2 regions of the Micromonospora sp. SYSU B005 genome follow, and region 2 is predicted to be linked to the other one. Evidence: riboswitches for the same ligand, from Rfam matches in the RefSeq annotation. Region 2 holds a riboswitch; the other holds the start of a gene.

Region 1 (9,401 bases), on a different contig from region 2:
ACCTGCTGCTCGGTGACCTGACCCGGCCGCTGCACTACGAGCGCGTGTCCTGGGGCGCCGGGGCGAACATGGCGGTGAAGCGCTCCGTCTTCGAGGCGGTCGGCGGGTTCCCGGAGGACTCCCCGATGCCGCTGGGCGGCGAGGACCTGCACCTCGGGCTGCTGCTCACCGACGCCGGTTACGTGCTGCTCACCGACCCGGACGGGGTGATCACCCACGACACCGGCGTCGCCGACACGTTCCGCGCGGTCGCCTACCGGTTCACCACGTACGGGCGCTCCGAGCAGTGGCTCTGCCTCGCCCACCCGCACCGGCGCCGGTTCGTGCTCAACACCGCCAGCACGCTCGCCGTGACCGCGCTGGCCGGGCTGCTGACCGCCCGCCGCAGCGGTGGGCGCAGCCTGCTCGCGGTGCCGGCCGTCGCGGCCGCGGTGATCGCCGCGAAGACACCCGGCCGGCTCGGCGGCGACCGGGGTCCGCGCGCGGTGGCCGAGTCGATGGCCTGCGCGGCGATCGAGACGCTCTTCGACGGGGCCGCGTTCGTCACCTCACTCCGGCTCGGCCGCCCCGACCTGCTCTTCACCGGTTTCCGCGCGCCGGACGAGGCCGACTACCAGCCGGACGGGGCGGACCATCGGCCGGACGAGGCGGACCGCCGGCCGGTCGCGCCGGTGGCGGCCTGACGGAGGGAGTGGTGGTGCCGACGACGTACCCGCTGGCCCCCGGCCAGCAGATGATGTGGGAGTTCATGACCGCGCTCGACCCGGCCCGCCCCGGCGCCTCACGGCTCGTGGTGGTGGAGTTCCGCCGGCTGCGGGGCGCGCTGCGGGTCGACGTGCTGCGGCAGGCGATGCAGGACGTGGTGGACCGGCACGACGCGCTGCGGATGCGGTTCGACCGCATCGGCGTGGAGCCCGAGGTGCGGATCCTGCCGCACGTCGAGTCGCCGCTGGAGTACGTCGACCTGTCCGGCCTGCCGCCGGCCGAGCAGCAGGCCCGGGTCGAGCGGATCGCGTACGCGCACCGCAACGACGCGTTCGACCCCGGCCGGGCGCCGCTGTGGCGGGCCGCCCTGGTCCGGCTCTCCGAGACCGAGCACGTGCTCGCGCTCTGCTTCTTCCACATGGTCTCCGACGGCTGGTCGTGCCGCGTCGTGGTGGAGGACCTGTGCCACGCGTACTCGGCCCGGCTCGGCGCGGCCGATCCGCAGCCGCCGCTGGGCGTGGACCCCACCGCGCTCGCCGCGCTCCAGGAGGCGGAGCAGGCCGGCAACGGCATCGACGCCGCCGCCCGGGCCGCGTACTGGCGGGACCGGCTGCGGCCGGTGGAGCCGTACCAGCTCTTCCCGGCGTCGACGCCGGCGCCGGACGTCGCGCTCAGCGCCGAGGTGGCCACCCGCTTCGCGTTCCCGCCGGAGGTCACCGCGCGGCTGCGTCCGGCCGCCCGGCGGGCCCGCACCAGCCCGTACGTGCTGCTGCTGGCCGCGTACCTGGTGCTGCTGTCGCGGCGGGCCGGCCGGTCCCGGGTGGTGCTGGGCACCACCACGCTGGGCCGGGAGAGCCCGTTGTCCCGGCAGCTCGTCGGTCAGTTCACGAACAACGTCTACCTGCCGGTCGACGTCGCGGCGGACGCGCCGATGAGCGCGGTGGTAGGCGCCGCGCACACCTCGCTGGCCGAGGCCGTCGCGCACGCCACCGCGTTCCACCGGCTGGCCCGGGCGGTCCGCCCCGACTTCGCGGCGATCCGCCCCTGGCCGGACAACCACCTGTTCGACGCCTGGTTCCAGTCCGCCGCGTCGGCGTCGCCGGTGCTGCACTGCCCGGGGCTGCGGGTGGAGCCGGTCGACATCACCGCCCGGCCCGCGCCCGGCACACCGCCGCCGGTGGTCGCCGCCGACGTGCCGCCCGAATGCCTGCCCGTCTGGGTCAAGCGGGGTTCGCCGATCGTCGTGGTGGACGACGACCGGGCCGGCGGCGTGGTGATCCGCAACCGGGGCGTGTTCGGCGACGACCTGGTACGCGGCCTGATCGACGACTACGTCGCGGTGGTCTCGGCGCTCGTCACCGACCCGGCCACCACCCCGGAGCGGGTACGCCTTCCTGACGGTGCGTGCTTCCTCGACCACGCGATCGGGTAGGAGTTCCGACGGACCGATCGGAGAGAGGTACGACGACCATGACGGACACCTCGACGAACCAGCACACGACGGAGCAGCCCGCGCCGCCGGTGCCACGCTCGGCCGTACGGGCCCGCTGGTCGGTGGCGCTGCTCTTCGTCATCATGGGCCTGGCCATCGGCGGGTGGTCGGCCCGCGTACCGGAGGTGCGGGACGCGGTAGGCGTCGGCAACACCGGCTGGGGCCTGGCGAACATCGCCACGAACGCCGGGGAGCTGGTCTCCCTGGTCGTGGTGGCGGTGCTGATCAGCCGGATCAACACCCGCCGGCTGGCGCTGGCCGGGGCCGCGCTGATCCTGCTCAACGCGCCGCTGCTGGCCGCGTCCACCACAGTGGTGGCGCTGGTCGGCGGCCTGGCGGTCTGGGGCTTCGCGGCGAACCTGCTGGCCACGCCGATGAACGCCCAGTCGGTAGAGGTGCAGAAGCGCTACGGGCGGCCGATCCTGTCCACGTTCCACGCCGGCTTCAGCATCGGCATGCTGGCCGGTGGCCTCTGCGGCACCGGCGCCGCGGCGATCGGGATGTCCCCGTCGGCGCAGATGGCCGTCACCAGCGTCCTGCTGGGCGCGCTGCTGATCGGCACGCACCGCTGGCTGCCTGATACGCCCCGGCAGGAGACGAAGGACGGCGAGGCCCGGCGACGGCTGCGCGACCGGTTCACCCCGCAACTGCTGCTGCTCGCGGTGATCGCGTTCCTCGCCTCGTTCATCGAGATGGCCGGCGCACAGTGGAGCGCGCTGTACGCGACCGAGGTGGCGGGCGCCGCCGCGGTGCTCGCCGCCGCCACGTACACCTGTCTGTCGCTCGCCGCCACCGTCGCCCGGCTGGTCGGAGACCGGCTGGCGGGCCGGTTCGGGCGGATCCGCTTCGTGCGGCTGTCCGCGCTCGTCGCCACAGCGGGTGTGGCGCTGCCGGTGGCGTACCCCCATCCGGCCGCGGTGATGGCCGGCTTCGGACTGCTCGGCTTCGGCCTGGCGTGCGTGACCCCGACGGTGCTCGGCTTCGCCGGCGAGCAGCCGGGCCTCACCTCCGGTGAGGGCGTCTCGGTGGTGGCGATGGGCCAGTGGCCGGGCGCGTTGCTCGCGGCGCCGGTGATCGGCCTGCTCGCCGGTGCGCTGAACCTGCGCAGCGCGTTCGTGGTGGTGGCCGTGATGGCGGTCGCCGTGGTGGCGTTGATCGGGCGGGTCCGGGCGACGGCGCTGCCCGGTGAGAGCCCGGTCCCGCCCCGGCCGTGACGGCCGGGGCGGGGCGGCGGTCAGAAGTCGTCGTCGAAGGTGACCGACCCGGTCACCCCGACCTGGTACGCCGACACCCGGCGCTCGAAGAAGTTGGACAGCTCCTGCACGTCCTGCAACTCCATGAACGCGAACGGGTTGCCGCTGCCGTACATGGGGGCGATGCCGAGCACTGCGAGGCGCCGGTCGGCCACGTGCTGGAGGTACTCGCGCATGTCCGCGAGCGACATCCCGGGCACGCCCTGCCCGAGCAGGTCCGCGGCGAAGCCCACCTCGCACTCCACCGCCTCGGCCAGCATCTCCCTCACCTGCTTCTCCATCTCGTCGTCGAACAGGTCCGGCTCCTCGGCGCGTACGGTCTCCACCACGTCGAAGGCGAACGCCATGTGCATCGACTCGTCCCGGAACACCCAGTTGGTGCCGGAGGCCAGCCCGTTGAGCAGGCCCCGGGAGCGCAGGAAGTAGACGTAGGCGAACGCGCCGTAGAAGAACAGGCCCTCGATGCACGCGGCGAAGCAGATCAGGTTGAGCAGGAACGCCCGCCGGTCCGCGCGGGTCCGCAGCTCGCGCAGCTCGAAGATCGAGTCGATCCACCGGAAGCAGAACTCGGCCTTGCGGGCGATCGACGGGATGTTCTCCACCGCGGCGAACGCGGCGAACCGTTCCTTCTCGTCCGGCACGTACGTGTCCAGCAGGTTCAGGTAGAACTGGACGTGCACCGCCTCCTCGAACAGCTGCCGGGACAGGTAGAGCCGGCCCTCGGGCGAGTTGACGTGCTGGTAGAGGTTGAGCACCAGGTTGTTGGCGACGATGGTGTCGCCGGTCGCGAAGAACGCCACCAGCCGCGACACCAGGTGCCGTTCGGCGGGGGACAGCTTCGCCAGGTCGGCGAGGTCGGAGTGCAGGTCCACCTCCTCGACCGTCCAGGTGTTCTTGATCGCGTCCTTGAAGCGGTCGAAGAAGCGCGGGTAGCGCATCGGCCGCAGGGTCAGGTCCATGCCGGGGTCGAGCAGCATGTGCCGGTTCGGTGCGGTGGTGGTCACTGGCATGCCTCGCAGCTCTCGGGGTTCTCCAGGGAACAGGCCAGCGCCTCGTCGTCGCTCACGGCGGAGACCACGCCGGAGACCGGGGCGAGCACCGGCGCGACGGTGGCCTGCTGGATGCGGGTGGCGGGACGGGAACGCAGGTAGTAGGTGGTCTTCAGCCCGGCCTTCCAGGCGTACAGGTACATCGAGGACAACTTGCCGATGGTCGGCGCGCTCAGGAACAGGTTCAGCGACTGGGACTGGTCGACGAACGGCGCCCGCGCGGCGGCCAGGTCGATCAGCGCCCGCTGCGGCAGCTCCCAGGCGGTGCGGAACAGCTCCCGAACCGGCGCGGGCAGTTCGGCGATGTCCTGCACCGAGCCCTCGGCCCGCTTGATCCGGTCGCGGACCTGCGGCGTCCACAGCCCGCGCGCCTTCAGCTCCCGCACCAGGTACGTGTTGACCTGGAGGAACTCCCCGGACATGGTCTCGCGCTTGAACAGGTTGGACACCTGCGGCTCCACGCACTCGTAGCAGCCGGCGATGGAGGCGATGGTGGCGGTCGGCGCGATCGCCACCAGCAGCGAGTTGCGCAGCCCGTGTGCGGCGATCCGCTCGCGCAGCGCCGCCCACCGTCCGGCCTGCGCCGGCTCCGCGCCCCACAGGTCCGGGTGCAGGTCACCCTTCGCGGCCCGGGTCTGCGGGTACGCCGGATGCGGCCCGAACCGCTCGGCCAGCCCGGCGGACGTCTCCAGCGCGGTCAGCAGGATCTCCTCCTGGACGCGGGTGGACAGCTCCCTGGCCTGCGCCGAGTCGAACGGCAGGCGCAGCGTGAAGAACGCGTCCTGCAACCCCATCAGCCCGAGCCCGACCGGCCGCCAGCGCGGGTTCGACGCCGCCGCCTGCTCGGCCGGGTAGTAGTTGATGTCGATCACCCGGTCGAGGAAGACCACAGCGGTGCGGACCGTGGCGCGCAGCCGCTCCCAGTCCACGCCGTCGGCGGTGACGTGGGCGCCGAGGTTCACCGACCCGAGGTTGCACACCGCCGTCTCGGCGTCGTCGTTCACCTCCAGGATCTCGGTGCACAGGTTGGACAGGTGGATCACGTTGCCCGGCTCGCCGGTCTGGTTGGACAGCCGGTTCGCGGCGTCCTTGAACGTCATCCAGCCGTTGCCGGTCTGCGCGAGCGTGCGCATCATCCGCCCGTACAGGTCCCGGGCCTTCACCGTGCGCACCGCGTTCTTCTCGGCCGCCCGGTACGCGGCGTCGAACGCCTCGCCGTACAGGTCGGGCAGCTCCGGGGCGTCCGACGGGTCGACGAGCGACCACTCGCCGTCGGCCTCGACCCGGCGCATGAACTCGTCCGGGATCCAGTTGGCGAGGTTGAGGTTGTGCGTACGCCGGGACTCCTCGCCGGTGTTGTCCCGCAGCTCCAGGAACTCCTCCACGTCCGGGTGCCACGGCTCCAGGTAGACGCAGGCCGCGCCCTTGCGCCGGCCGCCCTGGTTGACCGCGGCCACCCCGGCGTCGAGCGTCTTGAGGAACGGCACGATGCCGTTGGACCGGCCGTTGGTGCCCCGGATCAGCGCGCCCCGGCCCCGCACCCGCGACCAGGAGATGCCGATGCCGCCGGAGAACTTCGACAGCTTCGCGACCTGGTGGTACCGCTCGTAGATCGAGTCCAGCTCGTCGCGCGGCGAGTCGACCAGGAAGCACGACGACATCTGGGTGTGCCGGGTGCCGGAGTTGAACAGCGTGGGGGAGCTGGGCAGGTACGCCAGGCTGGACATCAGGCGGTAGAAGCCGACCGCCTCGCCCGGGGTGCGGGACAGCCCGCAGGCCACCCGCAGCAGCCAGTACTGCGGTGTCTCCACCACCAGCCGCGACTGCGGGTGCCGAAGCAGGTAGCGGTCCGCGACCGTGCGCAGTCCGAAGTACTCGAACCGGAGGTCGCCGTCCGGGTCCACGGCGTCGTCGAGCTTGCGGGCGTGCCGGGCCACGAACGCGGCCGTCTCGTCGCCGATCAGCCCCAGCCCGTGCGCGTACGCGATCGACTGGCTGAAGCTCGCCACGCCCTGACCGCGGACCTCCTTGTCCACGTACGCGGCGAGCAGCCGCGCCGCCAGCTTCGAGTACTGCGGCTCCTCGCCGATCAGCTCCGCCGCGGTCTGGATCGACAACCGGTCCAGCTCGGCGGTGGTCGCCCCGTCGTAGAGCCCGCTTATCGTCTTGGTGGCCACCCGCAGCGGGTCCACCTCGTCCAGGTCGGCGACCCAGCGCTCGACCGCCCGGACGATCTTGCCGACGTCCACCGGCTCGGTGTCGCCGTCCCGCTTGCGTACCCGCATCGCCGGCCGGCGGGCCTCGGACCCGCCGGTGGCGGACGGGGGACTCTCCTGCACGACAGTCATGACCTCTCCTCGCTGTCACCGTCTGGAGACGGCGGGAGACGCCAACGGGCACGGCGCGGCCGGCCCGGCTGCTGGCGTCGGTCGTCCCGCGCGACCTCCGGCCGCCGTACGCGGAGGCGTACGGCGCGCTGGCAGGTCTTCGGACTCGCGGGCCCGACCGGGGTCGCCGGTCGCCTACCGGCCGTCGCTTCCCAGGCCGATGGCCCAGTGCTGTTGACGGCTGTCGTTCCCACTCACCGCTGCGGGGCAGTCCCGGATTCCCACCGGGTTCCCTCTTGCCTCGGCCTTGCCCCCGGAGGGCTCGGCCGAACCAGCTGCGGCACCACCATATATGGCGGTGAGGGCTTGTGTGCAACACCAGATGTCGTGTCGGCGTGTCGGAATGATCTCACTGTCCACAGTGCCTACCCCCGATTCCGGCGCGGGCCGGCGGGCGCGATACTCGGCGTATGGGGAATACCGGGCGCCGCTGGGCGTGGGTGGCGGTCCTGCTCGTCGGCGGCGGGCTTCACCTGCTGGTGCTGGGGACACTCGCCGGCACCGGGACCGTCACGTTCATCCCGGCGCTGATCGTGCTCGGCGCGTGCGTCGCGCCCGCCACGTTCCTGGCCTTCGCCCAGGGGCGGCCGGCCCGCCGTCCGGTCCCCGGCTCCGTCGTCGGCGTCGCCGCGCTCCTCGGCGGCGTGGTCGGCGTGGTCGCCGCCGGCTGGCTGGAGTACGGCACGCTGCACCGCCTCGGTGTCCTGCCGATGGCGCTCGTCGGCCTGGCCGAGGAGACCGCCAAGCTGATCGTGCCGGCCGGCATCCTGCTGCTGTGGCGGCGGCACCCGTCCCCGGCGCAGGGCCTGGTGATCGGCGTCGCCTCCGGCGCCGGGTTCGCCGCGCTGGAGACCATGGGCTACGCGTTCGCCGCGTTCGTCGGGTCGGAGGGCAACCTCGGCGCGGTCGAGCGGACGCTGCTGGTTCGCGGTCTCACCGCGCCCGCCGCGCACCTGGCCTGGACCGGGCTGACCGCCGCCGCGCTGTTCACGTTCGCCGCCGCGCCCGGCGGCCGGAAGCTGGCGGCGTTCCTGCTCACCTTCGCCGCCGCCGTCACGCTGCACACCTGCTGGGACACGTTCGGCACCCAGCCCGCGTACGTGTTCATCGGCGCCGTGTCGCTGGGCTGGGTGCTGCTGCGCCTGCACCTGGACCGCGAGCGGCCGGCCCCGTCCGGGACGCCGGTCGTGCCGGCATCCCGGGAGACGGCCGCGCATCATCCCGGCTGAGCCGGGCGGCCGGCCGTCCGGCTCAGCCCGGCCCGTCAGCCGACGGCCAGCCGGACGCCGAGCGCGACGAAGGCGACAGCGCAGAGCCGGTCGACGCGCCGCGACCAGCGGCTGTCGCCCCACCGCCCGGCGAACCGTCCGGCGCCCACGCCGAGCGCCAGGTCCACGGCGAGCTGCACCGCGACGAACAGCGCCCCGAGCAGCACCAGCTGCGCCGCCACCGGGCCCGCCTCGGGCCTGACGAACTGCGGCAGGAACGCCACGCTGAACAGGATCATCTTCGGGTTGAGCAGGTTCGTCAGCAGTCCGCGCCGGAACGCCCGCCCGGCGCCGCCGTCCGGCCGGTCCGCACGCGCGCCGGGCCGGCCCGTGCCGCGCAACGCCCGCAGGCCCAGCACGATCAGGTACGCCGCACCGGCCCACCGGATCGCGGTGAACAGCACCGGGGACGCGGCGATGACGGTGGCGAGCCCGGCCACCACGGCGGCGACGTGCACCGCCTCCCCGGCGGCGACCCCGAGCGCGGCCACCGCGCCCGCCCGGGCGCCGTACCGGGTGGCGTTGGCGAGCACGAACATCATGTCCGGCCCCGGGGTGAGCATGAGCACCACGATCGCGGCCAGGTAACCGGCGAGCGTGGCGGCCGACAGTCCGAGCACCGCTCAGCCCTCCCCGGCGCCGTCGAGCAGCGCCCGGCGCAGCGCCAGCCGGTGCTCGCGCCGGATCTGCGCCTCCCGGTAGCGCCGCCGGTCGCCGTCGGTCTCGGTGTGCAGCGGCGGCACCGGCCGGGGCTGCCCGTCGTCGTCCACCGCCACCATCACCAGGTGCGCGGTCGCCACGTCCACCGGCGGCACCGCGCGGTCCCACCGGTCCGCGCTGACCTTCACCGCCACCTCCATCGAGCTGCGGCCGGCCCAGGTGATCCGGGCGTCCACGTGCACTACGTCCCCGACGCGTACCGCGCGCAGGAACGCGGTCTCGTCGATGGCGGCGGTGACGGCCGGTCCGTCGGAGTGGCGGGCGGCGACCACCCCGGCGACCGAGTCGATCAGGTTGAGGATGCGCCCGCCGTGGACCGTGCCCATCAGGTTGGTGTGGTGCTGGTCCATGATCTGCGACAGGGTCAGGTGCGAGGCCGACGGTGGTCGGCCGGTGAGCGTGATGGTGTCGGGCACTGTGCGGTTCCGTCCTCGCAGAAGCGGACCGCCGACCGGCCGGGGCGTGCACGTCGAGGACACGCCGACGGCCCTGCCTACGGCGTGTCACCCGCCCGACCCACCCGCGAG
Region 2 (9,401 bases):
CCGGGCGGTGCTGGACCGGTCGCACAGCATCGGCGTACGCGGCGAGATCAGCGAGAACTACCTGCGTGCGCTGGGCTTCTCCGCCGTCGAGCAGATCGGCTGCCCGTCGATGTTCCTGCACGGTGACAGCCTGCGGGTCGAGAAGGCGAAGGTGGCCCTGAGCACCCAGGACCGGCTCGCGTTCGTCATCTCGCCGTACGTCCGCGCGTTGGCCCCGCTCGTCCGCCACCACCACCAGCGCTACCCGAACCTGCGCTACATCGCGCAGGGCCTGTACACCCTGGGCACCCTGCTCTACGGCGACGCACCGAACTTGCGCGGCAAGACCGACGACATGCCGATCCACACCTCACATCCGCTCTTCGTCGAGGACAAGGTGCGGATGTTCATGGACCCGTGGCCCTGGATGGAGTATCTCGCCGGATTCGACTTCGCCTTCGGCACCAGGATCCACGGCACCATCACGGCGCTGATCTCCGGCACTCCCGGGTATCTCCTCGCACACGACTCGCGCACCCTGGAACTGGCCCGCTACTTCGACATCCCGCACCGGTTGATGCGCGACGTGCCGCCCGACGTCGACGCCGCCCAGCTCTACGAGGAAGCCGACTACACGGCCCTGAACGAGGGCCACAAGGAGCGGTTCGCGCGGATCACCGCGTTCCTCGCCAGGCACGACCTCGGCCTGTCGTTCGCCGACGGGGACAGCGCCACCCGCTTCGACGAGCAGGTCCGCCGAACCGTCTACCCGCCGGCGGTCCGGCCGGCCTCCGCCTACACCGCCGAGGAACTGCTGGCGCGCATGCAGTGGCTGCGGGACGAGAACCAGGCGCTGCAGCAGAAGCTCAAGGCACGCCGCGCGCAGCCACTGCGCGACCAGGTCAAGCAGGCGGTGGGCGGCCGGGTCCGCCGGATGCTGTCGCGCTGACCGTCGTACGCCTGCGCAGGCTTCGCCGGCCGCGAATCGCGAGAACCCTTCTTATTCCCATCGACCGGCATTACGCTCTGGGCCAGCCCTGAGGTGCATCACATCGGAGGTTCCTATGAGGACGATGACCATCCGTCGCACGACTGCACTCCGTCTGGTGTCCGGCGCACGCCGGCTGTGGATCGAGTGGTGCTGGTAACTGCCGGCCCGGCGGGCGCTCCCGGGCGCCCGCCCCTGCGGCGCCGGGCCCTGCGGTGACGGACGGCGCGGAGCGCTACGACTGCCACCGCGACCACGGACCGTACGCCGGGGTCTCGGCCTTCCTCGGTCGCGTCGCCGCCGACCGGCCCCGCCTGGCGGCCCGGCACGCGGTCGAACTGCACGCGATCGTTCCCCGGCTCGATCCGGCGGCCCGGCCGGCCGCCGAGGAGGAGCCGATCCGCTTCCACCCGGCCCGTCGTACCGCCTGTCTGGCCTACGGCGCGGCGGAGCTGGTGGCAGCCTGGGCCGGCACGCTCCGGCGGCCCGTGACCGTCCGGTTCGATCACGTCGCCAGCGCCGACGAGACGACAGCCGAACTGCTGGGCGCGCTGGCCCGCCGGCTCGGGCCTTCCCCGGTGCGCCTCGACCTGCGCGACGACGGTGCCCCCGACCCGGCGCCCGACGAGCGCACCCCGCAGGCGTTGCGGCGGGCCCTGGGCGACAGCCTGGCCAGCGGCTACTACCACCACGCGGCCCGGGTCGCCCGGCGCGGGCGGGCGGCGGTCACCCCCGACGGCGACCTGCGGCACTGGTGGGCGTTCACCACCGGCCTGGCCACCGCCCTGGCGGCCCTGAACCGGGCCGCCGAGGCGCTCGACCTCTACGACGAGGCGCGGGCCGCCACCGACGATCCGAAGATCACGATGTCGGCGGCGTACGCCACCGCCATGCTGCACGCCCGGCACCTGCCGGCGGCCGACCAGGACCCGGCGCTGGCCCGGCAGTGGCTGGAGCGGGCGCTGTACCTCGCCACCGAGCTGGCCGACCCACGCCAGCGGCTGTTGTCGACGGTCTTCTACGAGCAGGGCCTGGCGCTGCTGGACAGCCGGGCGGGCCGGCCCGACCGGGCGCTGCGGCTCGTGGACGACGGGCTGGCCCGGCTGACGGCCGCGCTCGGTCCCGGTGAACGCCCGCAGGACCTGGCCCGGCTGCGCCACAACCGGGCGCAGGTGTACCTCGCGCTGGGCGACCCGGCGCGGGCGCTGGCCGACCTGGACACCGTGATCGCCCACGACCCCGGCAACTGCGAGTACTACGTGGACCGCGCCGCCCTCTACCGGGCGGCGGGCCGGACCCGAGCCGCGATCAGGGACTACGACGCCGCCATCCGGCTGGGACCGCACCTGCCCGAGGCGTACTACAACCGGGCCGCGCTCCAGCAGGAGCGGGGCCGCCCCGAGCGGGCGCGCGCCGACCTGGAGCGGGTGCTCGCCATCGAACCGGGGCACCTCGACGCCCGGATCGCCCTGGTCAACCTGCACGTGGAGCGCGGCGCGCTGGACGCCGCCGAGGCGGGCGCGCGGGCCGGGCTGGCCGGCGCTCCGCAGGAGCCCGCGCTGCTGTGCACCCTGGGCCTGGTCCTCGCCGAGCGTGGCCGGGCCGCCGAGGCCGACGAACTGCTCACCCGGGCCCTGAGCGGTGACCCCGAGCTGGTGGAGGCGTGGACGAACCGGGCCGCCGCCCGGTTCGAGCGCGGCGACGTGGCCGCCGCGCTCGCCGACCTGGACCGGGCGGTGGCGCTGTCGGAGGCTCCCGTGCCGCGCTACAACCGGGGTACGGCCCTGGCCCGGCTGGGCCGGTGGGACGAGGCGGCCCGCGACTTCGCCCAGGCGCTCGCCCAGCCCGGCCTGGACCGGGCCCTACGGCGGGATCTGCGGGCGGAACTCGCCCGGTGCCGCCGGGCGCTGGCCGTCTGACCCGGCCCGGCCGGGGAGCCGGCGCTCGTCGTGCGCCGGCCCCGGTCCGGGGAAGGGGAGTGGGCTCAGCAGCCCTGGCGGCGGCTGTAGATCTGGTGGCGCTGACCGGCCCATCCGATGTAGCCGACCGCCTCGACGCAGTAGTTCGCCGTGCCGGTGACGGCGACCGGGCCGGCGTAATAGCTGAAGTCACCGGAATTGGTGTCCGCGCCGCCCGACCGGGTGCAGTGCGCGCCCTCGCCCGACCGCTCCGCGCAGCGGTAGATCTGCACGAAGGTCGGCGCCGACTTCCCGTACGCCGCGCCGCGGTGGTAGAAGCAGGCGCTGTTGGTGCCGCCGTTGCTGCTGTTGTAGTAGATCACCAGTTCACCGAGCCCGGACGACTGCACCTGGCTGTAGGTGATGGTCCCCGAGCAGGAGCCGGCCGCGTGGGCGGCGGGAGCACCGACAGTCAGGCCGGCCGCGACGGTCACCAGCGCGGTCAGCGCCGAAAGCATGCGTCTCATGAACTACCCAATCCACAGTCGACTGTTCCGGAGTGGATCTTAATCAACCGGTGACCTTCACGGTGGCCCCAATCCATAGGCAACCACCTATTGACAAACAATATTAACAATTGGACCCTGCTGAGAGAGCGCTCTCCCGTCCCCCTGTCTCCAGCGAGGTGTCGCCATGCGTCTCCGAAGAAGGCTGCTCGCCGCCGCGTCCGCCCTGCTCGCCGGGCTCACCGGCGCCGTCGTCGCCACGCCCGCCCAGGCGGTCGGACCGGCGTTGCTACCGGTCACCGTCACCAACACCACCGGCCGCAGCGACCCGGTCTACCTCTACGTCATCGGCGTCCAGCTGTCCTCCGGCCGGCTCGGCTACGTCACCTCCGGCGGTGCCTTCGTGCCGTGGACCGGCGGGCAGATCCCGCCGTCACCCGCGCCGGACGTCTCCATACCGGGCCCCGGCAACGGCGGCAGCACCACGATCCAGTTCCCCCGCGGCTTCTCCGGCCGGGCCTACTTCTCCCTCGGGCAGAAGCTGACGTTCTTCCTCACCCCGGACGGACTGGTGCAGCCCGCGCCCTGGGCGGCCGGTGACGCGAACCGCGACATCCTGTTCGACTGGAGCGAGTTCACCTACAACGACTCCGGGCTGTGGCTCAACAGCTCCCAGGTCGACATGTTCGCCATCCCGCACGCGGTCACCGTGACCGGCGCCAACGGCGTCACCAAGCGCACCGGCGACGTGGTGGCCAACGGACGCAACGCGGTCATCGACGGGATCCGGGCGCAGCCGGGCTGGGCCGGCACCGTCCACACCCGCTCCGACGGGACCGTGCTGCGCGTCCTGGCTCCGGGCAAGGCGGCCGGGGCCGGTCTGCTCAGCACCACGTACCTGGACTCGTACATCGCGTCCGCGTGGAACGCGTACACCACGAAGACCCTGACCGTGGCGCCCTTCGCCGACCAGCCGGCCATCCGGTACTACGGCCGTACCTCGGGCAACACCATGACCTTCACCAACGGCAGCGGCCAGGTCGTCGCCTCCTTCAACCGGCCCTCCTCGGCCAGCGTCTGGGGCTGCGACGGCGACCTGCCCGCGCCGAACGACCAGGCGGTCGGCCCGATCTCGCGTACGCTCTGCGCCGCCCTCAACCGCGGCACACTCGGCACCATCGACACCCAGCCCAGCACGAACGCCGCCGACTTCTACCGCAGCAACCCCACCAACCAGTACGCCCGCCTGATCCACGCCAACATGACCGACGGCCGGGCGTACGCGTTCGCCTTCGACGACGTCGGCGGATTCGAGTCGCTGGTGCACGACGGCGACCCCCGTTCGGCCGGACTGATCCTCAGCCCGTTCACCGGCGGTGGCGGCGGCACCCCGACCACCGGGGTGCCAGTGGTCAGCAACTGGAACAACAAGTGCATCGACGTGCCGAGCTCCAACTTCGTCGACCGCGCGCCGCTGCAGATGTGGAACTGCAACAACACCAACGCGCAGAAGTGGACGTTCAGCGGCACAGCGCTCAAGAGCCAGAACAACAAGTGCATGGACATCGACGCCGGGTCCACCGCGAACGGTGCGGCGGTGCAGCTCTACACCTGCAACGGCACCGGCGCCCAGCAGTTCACCCTGAACGCGGCCGGAGACCTGGTCAACCTCCAGGCCGGCAAGTGCGTCGACATCAAGGACTGGAACGGCAACGACGGCGCGAGGCTCCAGCTCTGGGACTGCGGGGGCACGGCCAACCAGAAGTGGCGCAAGGGCTGACCGGCCCTGCGACGGGGGCGGGGGCCGACCGCGAGTCGCTCCCGCCACCCGCCAGCGCGACGGACGACGCGCGTCAAGCACCGGGCGAGCCGGCGGAGGCCGTTGTCCCAACGGGACGCCGGCCTCCGCGACCGGGCTTGGGCCCCGCGACGGCTCGCCGTCCCGCAGGACGGACGCGCCGACCACGTCGGCTCTCCGCCCCATACGATAGACAACGGTGCTGGTTCGCCGCGCCCGTGACGGGTGTGGCGTCGTAAGAGGGAACCCGGTGTGAGTCCGGGACTGCCCCGCAGCGGTGAGTGGGAACGACAGCCGTCATCGAAGCACTGGACCGTGAGGTCTGGGAAGCGACGGCCAGTAGGTGACCGGGTGGATCCGGTCGCGCCCGCGAGTCCGAAGACCTGCCCGCACCGCGCGCACCGTCCGGTGTGCGCCGCCGACGGTCGCTCGGGACGGCCGGTGCGGAAGCCGGTACGCCGCCTGTACCCCTTCCCTCCCGCCCCGATCGGCCTCGTGTGCTTCGAGGGAAGGGATCTCCATGAGTACCGCATTCGGTCAGAGCACCGTGCTGGGCTATCCGCGTATCGGGGGCAACCGGCAACTCAAGAAGGCCGTCGAGGCCTACTGGGCGGGCCGGATCGACGCCGAGGAGTTGACGGCGACCTCTGCCGCGCTACGGGCGAAGGTCTGGCGGACGCTGCGCGACGCGCGCCTGGACGCGATCCCGTCCAACACGTTCTCCTTCTATGACCACGTGCTGGACACGGCCGTCGCCGTCGGCGCGATCCCGCACCGGTTCGCCCGTCTCGGCCTCGGCGATCTCGGCACCTACTTCGCCATGGCCCGGGGCGTCGATGCCGAGCCGGCGCTCGAACTGACGAAGTGGTTCGACACCAACTACCACTATCTGGTTCCCGAGATCGGCTCCGACACCGCCTTCGCGGCGAATCCCGACAAGGCGCTGCGCGAGTACCGTGAGGCCCGCGAGCTGGGAATCGACAGCCGGCCGGTGCTGGTCGGGCCGGCCACATTCCTGCTGCTGGCCAAGCCCACCGAGGCGCGCGGCGAACCGTTCGACCGGTTGACCGACCTGGCCGACGTGTACGCCGACATCCTGCGATCCCTCGCCGCGGCGGGCGTGCGATGGGTGCAGCTGGATGAACCCGCCTACGTCGCCGACCGGAGCACCGCCGAGATCGACGCGTTGCGGGAGGCGTACACCCGGCTCGGCGCGGTGGAACAGCGGCCGGCGATCTTCGTCGCCACCTATTTCGGCGAGCTCGGTGACGCGCTGCCCGCCCTGCTCGACACGCCGGTCGAAGCGGTCGGCGTGGATCTGGTGGCCGGGCCCGGCAACCTGCGGCGGCTGGCCGGTGCGGGACCGCTGCGCGGCAAGACGATCGTGGCCGGCCTCGTCGACGGCCGCAACGTCTGGCGTACCGACCTGCGCGCCGCCGTGGCGGCTGGTGCCGCCGTCACCGCCCTCGCCGACCACGTCGCCGTGTCCACCTCGTGCTCGCTGCTGCACGTGCCGGAGGACCTGTCCGCCGAGACCGCTCTCGACCAGGCGTTGGTTCAGCGGCTCGCCTTCGCCCGGCAGAAGGTCGATGAGGTCGTTCGGCTCGGCCGCGCGCTGCGCAACGGCACCACGTCCCTGCCCGAGCCGCTGCCGCCCACCCCCGCCGCATGGCGCGACGACACCGTACGCGGCCGGCTCGCCGCACTGCGCGCCACGGATCGGCAGCGCGGCGCGTACCCGGAGCGAGCGGCGGCACAGCAGGCCCGGCTGAATCTGCCGCCCTTGCCGACCACGACCATCGGATCGTTCCCGCAGACCGACGAGCTGCGCCGCGCGCGTGCCGAGCATCGAGCCGGCCGCCTCGACGACACCGTCTACACCCGGCGTATGCGCGCCGAGGTCGAGCACGTCGTCCGGCTTCAGGAGCGGCTGGGTCTGGACGTGCTCGTGCACGGCGAGCCGGAACGAAACGACATGGTCCAGTACTTCGGCGAGCAGCTGGCCGGGTTCGCCGCCACCGAACACGGCTGGGTCCAGTCCTACGGCTCCCGATACGTGCGTCCGCCCGTCATCTACGGCGACGTGGCACGCAGGGCGCCGATGACCGTCAACTGGTCCACCTACGCGCAGTCGCTGACCAACCGGCCGGTCAAGGGCATGCTCACCGGCCCGGTCACGATCCTGGCCTGGTCGTTCGTCCGCAGCGACCAGCCACTGGCAGACACCGCGGACCAGGTCGCGCTCGCCCTGCGCGACGAGTGCCGTGATCTCGAGGCAGCCGGTATCCGGGTCATCCAGGTCGACGAGCCGGCGCTGCGTGAGACGCTGCCACTGCGCAGGGCGGACCAGAAGGCGTACCTGGACTGGGCAGTCGGGGCGTTCCGCCTGGCCACCTGCGGAGTCGCCGACGACACCCAGATCCACACCCACCTGTGCTACTCGGAGTTCGGGGAGGTGATCACGTCCATCGACGCCCTCGACGCCGACGTCACAAGCATCGAGGCATCCCGCTCCCGGATGGAGGTCCTCGACGACCTCGCCGCGATCGGATACCGCCGGGGTGTGGGGCCCGGCGTCTGGGACATCCACTCACCCCGGGTGCCGTCCCACGACGAGGTCGTCGGCGCGCTGCGCCGGGCCGTGGCCGCGGTGCCGGCCGAGCGGCTGTGGGTGAACCCCGACTGCGGCCTCAAGACGCGCGGCTATCCCGAGGTCGAGGCGTCCCTCAAGCACCTGGTCGCCGCCGCGGCCGAGCTGCGCGGACGCTGAGCCGGCGGGCCGGGCGGAACGCCGCGCCGTTCCGCCCGGCCCGGACCCGGTTCAGCCCTTGACAGACCGTGCCCCGAGCGCCGAGGCTGCATGAAGTGATGTGTGTCGATGTGCGGGGGGCATGATGCGACGCAGGATCTTCGCGCTGGCTACAGCCGCCGCGGTCGTCGTCGGCGGGGCCACGACGATGGTGCTGCGGCCGGCCTACGCCGCGACGGCATGCACGGTGGACTACACGATCACCCGGGAGTGGTCCAGCGGCTTCTGGGCCGAGCTCACCGTCACCAACCTGGGCTCTCCCGTCACCGACTGGTGGCTGCGGTTCCGGCAGGCGGGCGGTCAAACGATCACCATGGGCCTCGATCGGCTGCCGGACGGATACACGCTCGGCAGTGGCGAGATGTACCCGATGACCACGCTCCGTCCGCCGGCAGGCTCCACGCTGCCGACCGGCGCCTCGGTGACTGTGCGGTTCGGCGGCAACTACCAGGGTGCCGACCCCGAACCGACCGACTGGGTGTTGAACGGCCAGTCGTGCGACGCGGACGTCGCCGACCCGACCGGCTCGTCGCCGCCGCCGGCCTCGGGGAGCCCGCGGCCCAGCCCACTGCCGGGCGGGCCGTCGGTGGCGCTCACCTCGCCCCTGCCCAACGACTTCTTCGCCGCGCCGGGCGTCATCCCGATCCGTGCGGAGGCCGCGGCGGCGCCCGGCCGGCGAATCGAGCGGGTCGAGTTCCGCGAGCGCGGCACGCTGCTCGCCGTGGACACCACCGCGCCGTACGCGTTCGACTGGCGTGGCGTGCCGCCGAACAGCGGCACCCGTGTCTCCGCCACCGCCTACGACAGCAGCGGCGCCCAGGCCACCGCCGAGGTCCGCGGCATCCGGGTGCTCCCGCCGCAGGCACCCGGCGCCGCACCCGCGCTGAAGGCGTTCGGCAACCGCATCCTCACCGTCACCGCGGATCCGAGGCCGTACCGGCCACGCGGAATCATCCGGTCGGCCGCGCCCGGCGAGTGCGCATGGGGACCGATCCGCTGGGACGGCCCGGTCGACGACGCGTCAGTGGGCGCGCTGCGGGCCCGCGGCGTCAACGCGGTGCGGGTCGTGCTGAGCGACGCCTGCTACGTCTACACCGGCAGCCCCACGGACAGGCAGAACCGGGTCGGCTACCTCGACGAGGCGGCCCGGTACGTCGACCGGCTCGTCCGGGCCGGCATCACACCCGTCGTGTCGCTGCGCCAGAGCGACATCCTCGCCACCCGCTCCTTCTGGAACGCGGCGGCGGAGGTGTTCGGCGACGACAACGCGGTGGTCTTCGACGCCTCGCCGTACGACTTCCCGGCGGCCGGCGACGCCGATCCCGCGGCGGTCTGGACCTGCTGGCGCGACGGCGGTCCCGCGTGCCTGGGCACCGGCCTGCCGGCCTTCGGCGTGCAGGAGCAGATCCGCCTGCTTCGCGTC

Evidence for each region. A riboswitch is a leader RNA that binds a small molecule or an ion and turns the genes downstream of it on or off. The one in region 2 is predicted to bind cobalamin.
Region 1: linked by a shared signal. The riboswitch ahead of SM452_RS22305 (ribonucleoside-diphosphate reductase subunit alpha) and the one ahead of metE (5-methyltetrahydropteroyltriglutamate--homocysteine S-methyltransferase) in region 2 are both predicted to bind cobalamin.

Annotation. Positions count from the first base shown of each region.
Region 1 is NZ_JAXCFU010000010.1:105,110-114,510, forward strand. Features, by position in the region: gene SM452_RS22285 (glycosyltransferase) at 1-683, shown strand, start outside; gene SM452_RS22290 (condensation domain-containing protein) at 698-2,137, shown strand; gene SM452_RS22295 (MFS transporter) at 2,176-3,411, shown strand; gene SM452_RS22300 (ribonucleotide-diphosphate reductase subunit beta) at 3,432-4,460, opposite strand; gene SM452_RS22305 (ribonucleoside-diphosphate reductase subunit alpha) at 4,451-6,847, opposite strand; cobalamin riboswitch at 6,962-7,177, opposite strand; gene SM452_RS22310 (PrsW family glutamic-type intramembrane protease) at 7,297-8,115, shown strand; gene SM452_RS22315 (LysE family translocator) at 8,151-8,774, opposite strand; gene SM452_RS22320 (acyl-CoA thioesterase) at 8,778-9,290, opposite strand.
Region 2 is NZ_JAXCFU010000021.1:24,658-34,058, reverse strand. Features, by position in the region: gene SM452_RS28400 (polysaccharide pyruvyl transferase family protein) at 1-928, shown strand, start outside; gene SM452_RS28395 (tetratricopeptide repeat protein) at 1,183-2,886, shown strand; gene SM452_RS28390 (hypothetical protein) at 2,952-3,392, opposite strand; gene SM452_RS28385 (beta-1,3-glucanase family protein) at 3,559-5,151, shown strand; cobalamin riboswitch at 5,356-5,574, shown strand; gene metE (5-methyltetrahydropteroyltriglutamate--homocysteine S-methyltransferase) at 5,690-7,939, shown strand; gene SM452_RS28375 (cellulose binding domain-containing protein) at 8,061-9,401, shown strand, end outside.